4 regions of the Pseudomonas sp. Soil_N_39 genome follow, and region 3 is predicted to be linked to each of the others. Evidence: predicted binding sites of a transcription regulator. Region 3 holds the regulator's gene; each other region holds the start of a gene.
The links. Region 3 encodes FliA, which starts transcription of late flagellar genes. Its sites were predicted from a motif close to CTAAAGTTTNNNNNNNNNNNGCCGNTAA; they were not measured.
Positions count from the first base shown of each region.

Region 1 (3,515 bases), on a different contig from region 3:
ATCCACCTCGGGTTCGCATAAGCTTTTGTGGCGAGGGAGCTTGCTCCCGCTCGGCTGCGCAGCAGCCGTAAAAGCTGCCAACCGTTTTATTCCTGACCCACCGCGTTGAATGGCCTTGGGGCTGCTGCGCAGCCCAGCGGGAGCAAGCTCCCTCGCCACAGGTGTTAATCAGGCCTATTGCAAACAGGTCAATACCATCAGGCACTCAACCGCGCCGTCACTTCATTCAACTGCCCGGACAGCCCATGCAAATCCCGACTGGCCGCTTCGGTGCGCTGCACATTGTCGAGGTTGGTGCTGGCGATGCAGGTGATTTCGGTGAGGTTGCGCGAAATGTCTTCGGCCACGGAGGTCTGCTCTTCCGCGGCGGTAGCGATCTGGCGGTTCATGTCGCGAATCGCTTCCACCGCCTGGGTGATGCGTTCCAGCATGGCGCCGGCCTGGGTCACTTGCTCGACACTTTCTTCACTGCGCGACTGCCCGCTTTCGATGGCCTGGGCCGCGTCCACTGCGCCAGTCTGCACGGTCTGGATGATCTGATTGATCTCGATGATCGATGACGCCGTGCGCTGCGCCAAGTTGCGAACCTCATCGGCGACCACCGCGAAACCGCGTCCGGCCTCACCCGCCCGTGCCGCTTCGATGGCAGCGTTGAGCGCCAGCAGGTTAGTCTGCTCGGCAATCGCGCGAATCACTTCAAGCACTTTACCGATGCGCCCGCTGTCGGTTTCCAGACGACGGATCACCGTGGCCGTGTTGGCAATTTCGCCACGCATCTGGGTGATGGTGTGGATAGTGCCCTGCATCACTTTTTCGCCCTGCTGCGCCGAATGATCGGCATCATCGGCAGCCCGCGCCGCATCGGCGGCATGGCGAGCAACCTCCTGGGCGGTGGCGGACATCTCGTTCATGGCCGTTGCCACCTGATCGGTGCGTTCGAATTGTTCGCTGGTGCCTTGGCTCATCAGGCTGGCGATGGCATTGAGCTCACCGCTGGCACTGTCCAGCTCCGTGGCACTGCGTTGCAGGCGCGTGAAGGTTTCGGCAAGGAAATCGCGCAAGGTATTGGCCGCCAGGGCCAGGTCGCCCAGTTCATCCTGGCGCGTACTCGTGACACGCTCGGCGAAACGCCCGCGACTCAGTTGAGTCACGTACTCGATCAGGTTACGGATGGGCTGCACCAGGTTGCGGTTGACCAGCCATACACTCAACAACCCGACCAGCAGCCCCGAGACGAGCATGATCACTGTACCCAACATGATCGTGCGATCGGCACCGGAACTGATCAGCGCCGATTGCTCATCGCCCAGTTTATGCAACTCGACCACCAACTCACTCATCTGCTCACTGGCCGCGCGGTCCACGCCCTTGACCGCTGCGTCACCCGCCGCAGCATCGCCGCCCGCCGCCACAAACGCATCACGGCCCTTCTGGTAAGCCGCGCCCAACTGCACATGCTCGCTCCGCAGCCGTTCGATGCGTGTCTTGATCTGCGCCGGGACACCGTCGTGGGTGGTCAACCGGCCAAGAATGTCCTGGACATCGTGTTGACGCGCCTCGAACTGCTTCCAGTATTTCTCCAGGTCTGCCGGCTGCTTGCCGCGCAGCAACACATTCTTCCACTCCTGGACCTGGACCTTGAATTGCACGTTGGCCTCATCGATCAATTGCGAGGCATGCAACGGGCCATCGATCAGGTGGCGATAATTCTGGATGCCATCGGAAAGGAAGTGAAAGGATGCCAAGGCGATCAGCAACATGGTCAGCAGGCTGCCGCTCAGCAAGGCGAGAATCTGGGCTTTCAGGGATTTTTGTAGAAACATGGAGTCAATCTCTTCGAATAAAGAACCTCCATGTCCAGGCCCCACTGTTGCAACCGAATGTGGAGGATATGTGCATGACATCGGCCCATAAGCCGTGTTCTTGAGCCTTGGCGACCACCGGTAGCGACGGCGTTTTCGCTGATTGGACATGACCTGTCCAGACAATCCCTTTTGTCGGCCCGACGGGATTTAAAAGTCTTTTTGTCATTTCTCCTGCTGTATCCTGCCCAGGCTTTGTAAAAGCGCGGATCTACCAGATCTATCCACAGACTTTGCGAGGAGCGCGATATGCACGAGATCCCTAATCTCCCCTTCCCAAGCCTGCACGACACTGAGCAGACGACCACGCTACAAGCCGGGGGGCAACCTGATGCCCAGCAACCCGAGCCCAAGGAACCCACTGAACGCCGCCAGGCCGACAGCGAAGACTGATTGACCCGCACCACCAGACCGTGTGGAAAGCGCTAAGATGCGCTTTCCACACTGCCTGAATCCAGAGCCCCCCATGAGCGATGACACCCCACCCTTCAGCGAAGCCCAGGCCAGCGTCCTGATCGGCACCGCCGAGAAAATGGTCGAAATCTGGACCCGCCTTCCCGCCGAGAAACAAGCGGCCCTGCTGGCGCGTTTCGGCAGCGAAGAAAACGCCATCGCCGCGCTGGTCACCACGCGCCTGATCAGCGGACAGCACGACAGCTGAATCACCATTGGGCAAATAGTTTTGCTTTTCTGCGCTCGGACGCCACGGCCGCCGTTATCATAAGCAGCCTATCTATCCTGCTGCTCCGTGGACCTTTTCCCCATGTCAGATTCCCAGCGCCCCCTGGCGGTCACGCTGCAAGTCGTTTCCATCGTCCTGTTCACCTTCATCGGCTACCTGAATATCGGCATTCCCCTGGCCGTGCTGCCCGGCTTCGTCCACGGCGAACTGGGTTTCGGCGCGGTGATCGCCGGGCTGGTGATCAGCGTGCAATACCTGGCCACCCTGCTCAGTCGCCCTTACGCAGGGCGAATCATCGACAACCTGGGGAGCAAGCGCGCGGTGATGTTCGGCCTCGCCGGCTGCGGGCTGAGCGGTGTGTTCATGCTGGTGTCGGCTTGGACACCCCACCTGCCAACGTTCAGCCTGATCAGCCTGTTGATCGGCCGCCTGGTGCTGGGCAGCGCGGAAAGCCTGGTGGGTTCGGGTTCGATTGGCTGGGGCATCGGTCGGGTCGGTGCGGCGAATACCGCCAAGGTGATTTCCTGGAACGGTATCGCCAGTTACGGCGCGTTGGCGATCGGTGCGCCGCTGGGGGTGTGGCTGGTCAATGCGTTGGGGCTGTGGAGCATGGGCGTCAGCATCATCTTGCTGGGTTTGCTGGGGCTGGCATTGGCCTGGCGTAAGACTGCGGCACCCATCGTCGCTGGCGAGCGCCTGCCGTTCATGCATGTATTGGGGCGTGTACTGCCCCACGGCTGCGGCCTGGCCCTGGGCTCCATCGGGTTTGGCACCATCGCGACGTTCATCACCCTGTACTACGCCACGCAGCACTGGGACAACGCCGTGCTGTGCCTGAGCCTGTTCGGCGCCAGCTTCATCGGCGCGCGCCTGCTGTTCGGCAACCTGATCAACCGTCTGGGCGGCTTTCGCGTGGCGATTGCCTGCCTGTCGGTGGAAACCCTCGGCTTGTTACTGCTCTGGCTCGCACC
Region 1 covers NZ_JBDGLI010000003.1:316,952-320,466, reverse strand. The annotation lists gene AC3A5O_RS06240 (methyl-accepting chemotaxis protein) at 198-1,823, opposite strand; gene AC3A5O_RS06235 (hypothetical protein) at 2,112-2,255, shown strand; gene AC3A5O_RS06230 (hypothetical protein) at 2,293-2,523, shown strand; gene AC3A5O_RS06225 (MFS transporter) at 2,626-3,515, shown strand, end outside.
Region 1: a site for FliA is predicted at 1,901-1,928, ahead of AC3A5O_RS06240 (methyl-accepting chemotaxis protein). Genes of this name have one in related genera too.

Region 2 (3,515 bases), on a different contig from region 3:
CTGCTGCTTTGATCCGTTCGACGACCCGGGACGCCAGGTCATCGGGGCGGAATTTTGCCAGGAAATCGTCGGCACCGACCTTCTTGACCATCGCCTGGTTGAAAACACCAGACAACGAAGTATGCAAGATGATGTGCAGCTTTTGCATGCGCGGATCGCTGCGGATTTCCGAGGTCAGGGTGTAGCCGTCCATTTCCGGCATCTCGATGTCGGAGATCATCATCAGGAATTCTTCCTCAGGCTTCTTGCCCTCGTCGACCAGCTTGCGCAGGTAATCCAGCGCCTGTCGCCCGTCGTTCAACGCCACCACCTCGACGCCGACCGTTTGCAGGCAACGGGTCACCTGCTTGCGGGCCACCGAAGAATCATCGACGGTCAACACTCGCAGCGAAATCGCCTTGTGCTGGGTCTCGGCATCCACCACCCCCACGGAAATCGCTTCCGGCGTGGGCGCCACTTCGGCGAGGATTTTCTCCACGTCGATGATTTCCACCAACTGGTTATCGACCCGGGTCACCGCCGTCAGGTAGTGATCGCGGCCGGTGCCCTTGGGCGGTGGATGGATCTCTTCCCAGTTCATGTTGACGATGCGCTCCACCGAGCGCACCAGGAACCCCTGGGTCTTGGTGTTGTACTCGGTGATGATCACAAACGGATTGCTCTGGTCCAGCAACCGACCGGAGCCGGTCGCCATCGCCAGGTCGAGAATCGGAATGGTCGCACCGCGGATATTGGCCACACCGCACACGACGGGGCTGGACTTGGGCATCAGGGTCAGCTTGGGGCATTGCAGCACCTCGCGAACCTTGAATACGTTGATCCCGTACATTTGTTGGCCGTCGAGACGGAACAACAACAGCTCCAGGCGATTCTGACCGACCAGCTGAGTGCGCTGGTTTACCGAATCCATTACTCCCGCCATGCCCTGACTCCTACCTAACGCTAATGTGTCCGACGCGCATTCATCACTAAACGGCACGGGGCTTGCTATTGAACCGGCATGAACGCACAAACGACATTTTCTCGACGCCTGACCACTCACTGCCGCCACTGGCTCGGTGCACTGCTGGCTGCCTGCCTGTTCACTTCGGGCAGTCCTGCCCTTGCGGCGGCTCCGGTTACCTTGCCTGATCTCCTTATCGGCGTCACTCAGGGCTTTCTTGAATTCACCGTAGAAGACTATCTGGCAAGCAGTCAAACCGAAGGTCGTTACGAAATCGAAGTCAACCAGCTCGACCCGCGCTTGCGCATGCCCATGTGTGACAAGGAATTGACTGCGTCGCTGGAGAGCCCGGCCCGGCCCCTGGGCCGCGTCACGGTGAAGGTTCGTTGTGACAGTGCCGCGCCCTGGACGGTGTTCGTGCCCGCTCAAGTGCGCCTGTTCCGGGAAATCGTCACCACCACCCGTCCACTCAAGCGGGCCGGGATCGTCGAGCCCCAGGACGTGATGTTGCGCGAACGGGACATCAGCCAGATCACCCAGGGTTTCCTGACCTCTGTCGATCAAGCCATCGGGCAGAAACTTGTCCGACCAATGGTCGCCGATCAGGTCGTGACGCTGGTGCACCTGGAACAGGCCGAGGTGGTCCGCAAGGGTGACCAGGTGGTCATCACCGCCCGTAGCGGCTCTCTTGCCGTGCGGATGCCCGGCGAGGCCCTGTCCAACGGCGGCATGCGTGAGCAGATACGGGTAAAAAACCTTAATTCCCAGCGCGTCATCAAGGCGCAAGTGATGGCTCCAGGCCAAGTGGAAGTGGCGATGTAATCACCCGATAGAGGAGGTAGAAAGCTGGCGCTTGATCCCGGTGTTCCCTAGACTGTGCCTTACGCAAAGGCAAGCGCAGACGTGCGCACGTTCATTGAACAAATGAGCCTAAAGTTTTTTTGGGGATGGCCGAAAACATGGCAAGCGTCCAAATACCCAGAGGTTTTTTACCATGGTCATCGATTTCAATCGTTTAAACAGCTCTTCACCGCTGACAGGCACTACGCGTACCAGCGCCACCAAGGAAACCGTCGAAACCGACAAATCCGCGCCGCTGTCCACGCCTGCCGAAAAGGTCAGCAACGGGGAGTCGGTACACCTCAGCAATGAGGCTCAGCAGTTGCAGAAGGTCACTGACAAGCTGCGCGATCAACCTGTCGTCGACAACGCCCGCGTGGCCGAGTTGAAAGCAGCCATCGCCGATGGCAGCTACAAAGTCGACAGCAACCGCGTAGCCAGCAAACTGCTCAACTTCGAAGCCCAGCGCTAGGCCGCCGCCTGCGCGAGGCTTTTGGACGCTAAGACCCAAGGCCAGCCATGCACGACACTCATTTATTGCAACTGATCATCGACGACTTCGTTCCAGCGCAACAATTGCTGGAGCTATTGCAGGCTGAATCCGTGGCCCTGCACGGTCGTGACATGCCTTTGCTGGAAAATATCCTGGCGCAAAAACAGGCACTGATCATCTTGCTCGACCAGCATGGCCGCAAGCGCAGCGAGATCCTCGCCAGCCTCAACCTGCCCGCCAGTCATGACGGCCTTGAGCAGTTGGCTGCCCAGTCGACCCTAGGCGACCAGTTGCGGTCCCAGAGCAAAGTACTCAACGACCTGCTCGCCCAATGCCAGGCGACCAACGCCCGCAACGGCCAGTCGATCCTGATGCAGCAGGCCGCCACCGCCAACCAGTTGCGTATTCTCAACGGTGGCGAGATCCCGACGCTGTATGACGCTAGCGGTTCGACGGCCCGAATGGTCAAGCACCGCCCGCTCAGCCAGGCATGAAACGAACAATGCCTTCGCTCTATCAACGCGCGATACATGCTGGCAAAATGCTGGCTATTCGTAGTCGTATTTTGCCTGGAGATTGACCCACCGTGTTCAATGCCTCAAACGCGGATGATGCTCCGCAGCCCCCCAAGGTCCTCACCACGCCCCTGGAAATCTCCGGCAACCTGCGGATGCTGCAAGATAGCCACGACCCGCTGATCATTACCTTCCATGAACGTACCCAGCGCTTCCAGAGCTATCTGGTCAACGTCGATCGCGAGACCAATTCCATCGCCCTGGATGAAATGATTCCCCGGGACGGCGAGCGTTTCCTGCTGGCCGGCGAGCCGTTTCGCGTCGAGGGGTTCCATGACGGCGTGCGCATCGCCTGGGATGGCAAGGGTCCGCTGACCATTGATGAGTCCAGCGACGGTCGTTGCTATCGCGGCGCCCTGCCCGACGAAGTGGTCTACCACCAACGTCGCAACGCCTTCCGTGCCGCCCTGAAACTGGCGCAACTGGTGAGCGTTGAACTGGGCGGCGACAAGCTCAAGTCCCCCGTGGACGGCAAGCTGCTGGACATTTCCGCCACCGGTTGCAAGCTGCGTTTCGACGGCGATATCACCGAACGTCTGCAGTTGGGCCAGGTGTACGAGCGCTTCATCGCGGCCCTGCCGTTTGGCAATATGATCGCCCCGGTGGAGCTGCGTTACCTGCATTTCGAAGAAAGGATCAACACCACGTTCGCCGGCGTGCGCTT
Region 2 covers NZ_JBDGLI010000003.1:415,120-418,634, reverse strand. The annotation lists gene AC3A5O_RS06680 (chemotaxis protein CheV) at 1-922, opposite strand, end outside; gene flgA (flagellar basal body P-ring formation chaperone FlgA) at 1,001-1,765, shown strand; gene flgM (flagellar biosynthesis anti-sigma factor FlgM) at 1,938-2,255, shown strand; gene AC3A5O_RS06665 (flagella synthesis protein FlgN) at 2,303-2,770, shown strand; gene AC3A5O_RS06660 (flagellar brake protein) at 2,863-3,515, shown strand, end outside.
Region 2: a site for FliA is predicted at 1,874-1,901, ahead of flgM (flagellar biosynthesis anti-sigma factor FlgM). Genes of this name have one in related genera too.

Region 3 (3,515 bases):
TCTTCATCGGCGCCGAAGCTCATTAATGGCTGCTCCTAAAACAGGGCTAAAACTCAGAATCCAAGGCTGGACAGCAAATCGTCCACATCGTCCTGACCGGACATAACGTCTTCTCTTTTATCGGCATGAATTTGCGGACCTTCACCCTGAGAGAGATGTTTTTGTGGATCTTTTTCAGCAAGCATCGCTTCACGGTCGTGTTCGATGCCTGCAAAGCGGTCGACCTGGCTGGCCATCAACACCAGTTTGAGCAGGTTGCTTTCCACTTCGGTGACCAATTGGGTCACACGCTTGATCACCTGGCCGGTCAGGTCTTGATAGTCCTGGGCCAGCAGAATGTCGTTGAGGTTGCTTGCCACGGCGCGGTTCTCGGTGCTGCTGCGCGCCAGGAAACCGTCGACCCGACGGGCCAGCTCCCGAAACTCTTCAGCACCGACTTCGCGACGCATGAACCGGCCCCAGTCGGTGCTCAAGGCCTGGGCTTCTTCACTCAGGCCGTTGACCAGCGGCGTTGCACTTTCCACCAGGTCCATGGTGCGGTTCGCCGCGGCCTCGGTCAGCTTGACCACATACCCCAGGCGCTCGGTGGCGTCGGTGATCTGCGAGACTTCCTCGGCCTGCGGCATGTGCGGGTCGATCTGGAAATTGACAATCGCGCTGTGCAGTTCACGCGTGAGCTTGCCCACTTCCTGATACAGACCGCGGTCACGGGTCTGGTTGAGCTCATGGATCATTTGAACCGCATCGCCAAAGCGACCTTTTTCAAGGCTGTCGACCAGTTCGCGGGCATGTTTTTTCAGGGTCGATTCGAAATCGCCCATTGAAGATTCGTTGTCCATAGCTCCCCCGTGGCGCAGTTAACCGATGCGTTCGAAGATTTTTTCGATCTTCTCTTTCAACGCCTGGGCCGTGAAGGGTTTGACCACATAGCCGTTTACACCGGCCTGGGCCGCTTCGATGATCTGCTCGCGCTTGGCTTCGGCAGTGACCATCAGCACCGGAAGATGCTTGAGCTTTTCGTCGGCGCGCACATGGCGCAACAAGTCGATACCGGTCATGCCGGGCATGTTCCAGTCAGTCACCAGAAAGTCGATGCTCCCGCTGTTGAGGACCGGAATGGCTGTGACGCCATCATCCGCCTCGACCGTGTTGGTGAACCCAAGGTCACGCAACAGGTTTTTTATGATCCGCCGCATCGTTGAGAAGTCATCAACGATGAGGATTTTCATGTTCTTGTCCAATTCGACCTCCAAGCAGTCTTAAACGCGCCCAGCACCTGGACGCGCCATTTCAATCAATCCGGCACAACACTCGACAACGGTCCGGAGCACAACGGATGGAGACTGGCGCAGTACCTGCCAGGCCAGCCTCGTCGCAGTGTCCCCACACTGCCTGTCAACGCGCTCGCCACTCCCCCAAACGCCCCCGCAAACGGGCCGCGCACTGGCTGTGTAACTGGCTGACCCGCGATTCGCTGACCCCCAGGACCTCACCGATTTCCTTGAGGTTCAGCTCTTCGTCGTAGTACAGCGCCAAGACCAGTCGCTCACGCTCCGGCAAATTGGCAATCGCATCCGCCAGCGCGCTCTGGAAACGTTCATCTTCCAGGTCACGCGATGGCTCCATGTGAGCACTCGCGCCATCCTCGTGCAGCCCTTCGTGTTCGCCGTCCTGCAGCAGGTCGTCGAAACTGAACAGGCGGCTGCCCAAGGTATCGTTCAAAATCCCGTAATAATCATCGAGACTTAACTGGAGTTCGGCAGCAACTTCGTGATCTTTAGCGTCACGCCCGGTTTTCGCTTCAATTGCCCGAATCGCGTCACTGACCATGCGGGTATTGCGGTGCACCGAACGCGGCGCCCAATCGCCCTTGCGGACTTCATCGAGCATCGCCCCGCGAATGCGAATACCGGCATAGGTCTCGAAACTGGCGCCTTTGCTGGCGTCGTATTTGTTCGACACTTCAAGCAGGCCGATCATGCCGGCCTGGATCAAGTCCTCGACCTGGACACTGGCCGGCAACCGCGCCAGCAAGTGGTAGGCGATACGCTTGACCAGTGGCGCATAACGCTCGATCAATTCGTATTGGGCGTCCCGTGCCGATTTTTTGTAGAGATGGTTGTAACCGCTGGCTGTCATAGCACGGGCCCTGCTGTTTGTTGCACAAGACGTTCGACGAAAAACTCCAGATGCCCGCGAGGATTGGCCGGCAATGGCCAGGTATCGACCTTCTGGGCGATCGCCTTGAACGCCAGCGCGCATTTGGAACGTGGAAAGGCTTCATAGACGGCACGTTGCTTCTGGACGGCCTTGCGCACGCTTTCGTCGTAAGGCACCGCGCCGACGTATTGCAGGGCGACGTCCAGGAAGCGATCGGTGACCTTGGTCAACTTGGCGAACAGGTTGCGTCCTTCCTGCGGGCTCTGGGCCATGTTGGCCAGGACGCGGAAGCGGTTCATGCCATAGTCGCGGTTCAGCAGTTTGATCAGGGCGTAGGCGTCGGTGATGGACGTCGGTTCGTCGCAGACCACCAGCAGCACTTCCTGGGCGGCGCGCACGAAACTGACGACCGAGTCGCCAATGCCGGCCGCGGTATCGATCACCAGCACATCGAGGTTGTCGCCGATGTCGCTGAAAGCCTGGATCAGGCCCGCGTGTTGGGCTGGGGTCAGGTGAACCATGCTCTGGGTGCCGGAGGCAGCCGGCACGATACGAATCCCGCCTGGCCCCTGCAACAGCACGTCGCGCAGTTCGCAGCGGCCTTCGATCACGTCCGCCAGGGTGCGTTTGGGGGTAAGCCCCAGCAGCACGTCGACGTTCGCCAGGCCCAGGTCGGCGTCCAGCAGCATGACCCGTCGGCCAAGCTCTGCCAGAGCCAGGGACAAGTTCACTGACACGTTAGTCTTCCCGACGCCACCTTTGCCGCCGGTCACCGCGATCACCTGTACGGGATGCATGCTGCCCATGTTCGTTCTTTACCTTGTCTTCTTAGACGGAGGCCACATTACTGGCTGCGCGTTCGCATAAGGAACAATGCATGGCAGACCATCGATGTAGGTACAAAAAATATTCATGATTACCTCAGCCGACCTGCTTGCTCGGGCTGTGGTAGATGTCAGCGAACATGTCAGCCATGGCTTCTTCGCTGGGTTCTTCCTGCATTTGCACACTCACGGCACGACTGACCAGTTGATGACGGCGCGGCAGATGCAAATCATCCGGGATCCGCGGCCCATCGGTCAGGTAGGCCACCGGCAGTTCATGACCGATCGCCAGGCTCAACACCTCGCCCAGGCTTGCCGTTTCGTCCAGCTTAGTCAGGATGCAGCCGGCCAGTCCGCAGCGTTTGTAGCTGTGGTATGCGGCGGTTAGAACCTGTTTCTGGCTGGTGGTTGCCAACACGAGATAATTTTTTGACTTGATACCGCGTCCGGCCAGGCTTTCGAGCTGCATGCGCAGGGCTGGATCGCTGGCTTGCAGGCCCGCGGTATCGATCAGCACAACGCGTTTGCGCA
Region 3 covers NZ_JBDGLI010000005.1:160,228-163,742, reverse strand. The annotation lists gene AC3A5O_RS10025 (chemotaxis protein CheA) at 1-23, opposite strand, end outside; gene AC3A5O_RS10020 (protein phosphatase CheZ) at 54-839, opposite strand; gene AC3A5O_RS10015 (chemotaxis response regulator CheY) at 858-1,229, opposite strand; gene fliA (RNA polymerase sigma factor FliA) at 1,396-2,139, opposite strand; gene fleN (flagellar synthesis regulator FleN) at 2,136-2,966, opposite strand; gene flhF (flagellar biosynthesis GTPase FlhF) at 3,082-3,515, opposite strand, start outside.

Region 4 (3,515 bases), on a different contig from region 3:
CAGCAAGGCGCCGGGCCAACCGCCGGCCAGCTCTACCGCATGCAACACATTCTCCGGGGTACGCCAGGCGTCGGCGCGCGCCTTGCGCTTGTCGCTCCAGTACAGCAGGAACGCCACCACGCTGACGACGCCATAGGCCCCCATCGGCACCCACGACACCGCCCGCAGCCCGAACAGCAGCGAACCGAACAGCGGCAAGGCACAGACCAGGGCAAACACCGTCAGTTTGAGCCGCAGGTGCTGCACGGCGCCGTCGGCGTTGCGCCCGGCACGTTTGCGGTTGCCTGAATCGTTCATGGCTTGGCGGCGGTCCAGTCCACCCAGCCGAACTGCCAGGTGGCCAGGATCAGCAGGCCAAAAGCGATTCGATACCAGGCGAACACGGCGTAGCTGTGACTGGCGATGAACCGCAGCAGGCCCTTGACCGCGATCATGGCGAAAATGAACGCCGTGACAAAACCAATGGCGAACACTGGGAAATCCGCCGGGACGAACAGTTCGCGGTACTTGTAGCCCGAGTAGACGGCCGCGCCGACCATGGTGGGCATCGCCAGGAAGAACGAGAATTCGGTAGCAGTTTTACGCGACAGACCGAACAGCAAGCCACCAATGATGGTCGCGCCGGAACGGGAGGTGCCCGGGATCATCGCTATGCATTGGGCCAGGCCAACCTTCAGTGCGTCCTTCCAGGAGATCTCGTCCACCGTCTCGGCGTGCACCTGGTGCTGACGCTTCTCGGCCCAGAGCATCACCAGACCGCCCACCACCAGCGCGGCGGCCACGGTGATCGGGTTGAACAGGTAATGGTGGATCCAGTCGGCAAACAGCACGCCCAAGACCACGGCCGGCAGAAAGGCGATCAGCAGGTTGGCGGTAAACCGGCGAGCGCTGGGTTGCGTCGGTAGCCCCAGCACCACGTCGAAGATCTTGCGCCGGAACTCCCAGACCACCGCGAGGATCGCGCCCAACTGAATGATGATGTTGAATGCCATCGAGCGTTCGCCACCGAACTCGAGCAAGTCGGCGACAATGATCTGGTGCCCCGTGCTGGAAATCGGCAGAAACTCCGTCAAGCCTTCCACTACGCCAAGAATCAATGCCGAAAAGGCCGTCCACAAATCCATTCATCCCCCAAAAAAGACGCTGTTCAAGCAGGTCTTATCAATATTCAAGTGTCATGCAGGTACACGCAGCGGCTGCACGATAACCGCGACCTTTCAAAAAAAACCAATGAAAAATCAGAACAGACTCAGGTTTTGCGCTGCGGGGCCGAAATCCTATCAGACAAGCCCTGATAACGCTGCCGCGTTATGACCCAGGTCAATCATGGATAGCCGCCGGGCGCTAAAGTGCCGGCCGTCGTTAATGACAAGAATAAGAAACCGGAGTGACAGCGTATGAATAGCTTGCGCAGTGTGTCGATCAGCCGACGCTTGTGGCTCATCCTGGTCGTGGCCATCGTGATGTTGTTCACGCTAGGCGCCTTTATGCTCAAGCAGATCCACACGGACCTGTATCAGGCCAAGGTGCAGAAGACCCAGCATGTGGTGCAGACCGCCAGTGGTGTACTGAGCTACTACCATGGGCTGGAAACCGCCGGCACCCTGACCCGCGAGGCAGCGCAGAAGCAAGCCCTCAGCGCCGTGCGAGGCCTGCGCTATGACCAGAGCGATTACTTCTGGATCAACGACCTGACGCCGGTCATGGTCATGCACCCGACCAACCCGAAGCTTGAAGGCCAGAACCTCTCGGCGATCCGCGACCCGAACGGTTTTGCGCTGTTCAACGAGATGGTCGCCATCGCCAAAGCCAAGGGTGCCGGGATCATCGATTACCTCTGGCCCAAGCCGGGCGCCGAAGCGCCGGTCGCCAAGACTTCCTACGTCAAACTGTTCGAACCGTGGGGCTGGATCATCGGTTCCGGCGTGTATGTGGACGACGTCCAGGCAGAGTTCCAGTCCCAGTTGATCAAGGCTTCGTTGATTGGCTTGGCGATCACCCTGGTCATGGGCCTTCTGCTGACTCTGATTGTGCGCAGCATCGTCCGCCCGCTTCAAGAAACCGTCAACGCCATGGCCAATATCGCCAGCGGCGAAAGCGATCTGACGCGTACCCTCGACACCCACGGCCAGGACGAAGTCACGCAACTGGCCCGGCATTTCAACGCTTTTACCGCCAAATTGCGCCAGGTGGTGAGCCAGTTGCAGGCCTCGGCCAGCGAGCTGGGGCAATCTTCCAACGAATTGGGCAACGACGCGGCTCAAGCCCAGGAACGCAGCCAGCAACAGTCACAACAAATGGAACTGGTGGCCACCGCGATCAACGAAGTGACCTATGGCGTGCAGGACGTGGCCAAGAACGCCGAGCACGCGGCCAGTGAGATGCGCGACGCCGAATCCCAGGCCCAGCAAGGCCAGGTCAACATCGATGGGAGCTTGCAGCAGATCGACCGCTTGTCCCAGACCATCGATCAAGCCGTGGAAGTGATTCGCACCCTGGCGAGTGAAAGCACCCAGATCGGCAGTGTGCTGGAGGTGATTCGTTCCATCGCCGAACAAACCAACCTGTTGGCCCTCAACGCCGCGATCGAAGCCGCCCGCGCCGGCGAGCAAGGCCGGGGCTTTGCGGTGGTTGCTGATGAAGTGCGGCTGCTGGCCCAGCGCACGCAGAAATCCACCGCCGAGATCCAGGCGATGATCGAGCGCCTGCAAACCCACTCCGAAGCCGCCGTGAAAGTCATCGGCGACAGCAGCCGTGCCTCGCAACTGACCATCGAACAGGCCGGCCTCGCCGGTGCCAGCCTCAACGCCATCGGCCAGGCCCTGCGCAACCTCAACAGCCTGAACGCCTCCATCGCCAGCGCCACCCTGCAACAGGCCCATGTGGTGGAAGACATCAACCAGAACGTCACCCAGGCCGCCGGCCTGTCCCATAGCACCGCCATGGCCGCCGAACAGTCCAGCCAGGCAAGCAGCCGCCTCAAGGCGTTGAGTGAACAGTTGAATGGGTTGCTCAAGCAATTCCGAGTCTAAAGATCGGTAGCCAACCCTGTGGGAGCGAGCTTGCTCGCGATCGCGGTCGCACATTCAGCATTGATGCAAGCTGACCCACCGCTATCGCGAGCAAGCTCGCTCCCACAGGGGATTTGTGGTGAGTACCAAACCAGAGACCAACGCAAAACCGCGGTGGGGGCGAGCCTGCTCGCGATAGCGCCAGCCCATTTACGACATTGGTATTGGAGCTCTCCACACCATAGCGCTTACAATCGCCGCCCTCTCCTCTTTCCCCAAGGAACTGCCATGTCCGGGCTTGAACTGTTTGCCGCAGCCCTCGGCGTGATCGCCGTCTGGTTGACCGTCAAGCAGAACCCCTGGTGCTGGCCAATCGGCCTGGTCATGGTGTTGCTGTACAGCTGGATTTTTTTCGAGGTGAAGTTGTACTCGGACATGCTGCTGCAGGTTGTCTACGCGGTGCTGCAACTCTACGGTTGGTGGCAATGGACCCGTGCCGGACGC
Region 4 covers NZ_JBDGLI010000030.1:32,013-35,527, reverse strand. The annotation lists gene AC3A5O_RS27950 (DUF1294 domain-containing protein) at 1-297, opposite strand, end outside; gene AC3A5O_RS27945 (undecaprenyl-diphosphate phosphatase) at 294-1,124, opposite strand; gene AC3A5O_RS27940 (methyl-accepting chemotaxis protein) at 1,398-3,032, shown strand; gene pnuC (nicotinamide riboside transporter PnuC) at 3,300-3,515, shown strand, end outside.
Region 4: a site for FliA is predicted at 1,249-1,276, ahead of AC3A5O_RS27940 (methyl-accepting chemotaxis protein). Genes of this name have one in related genera too.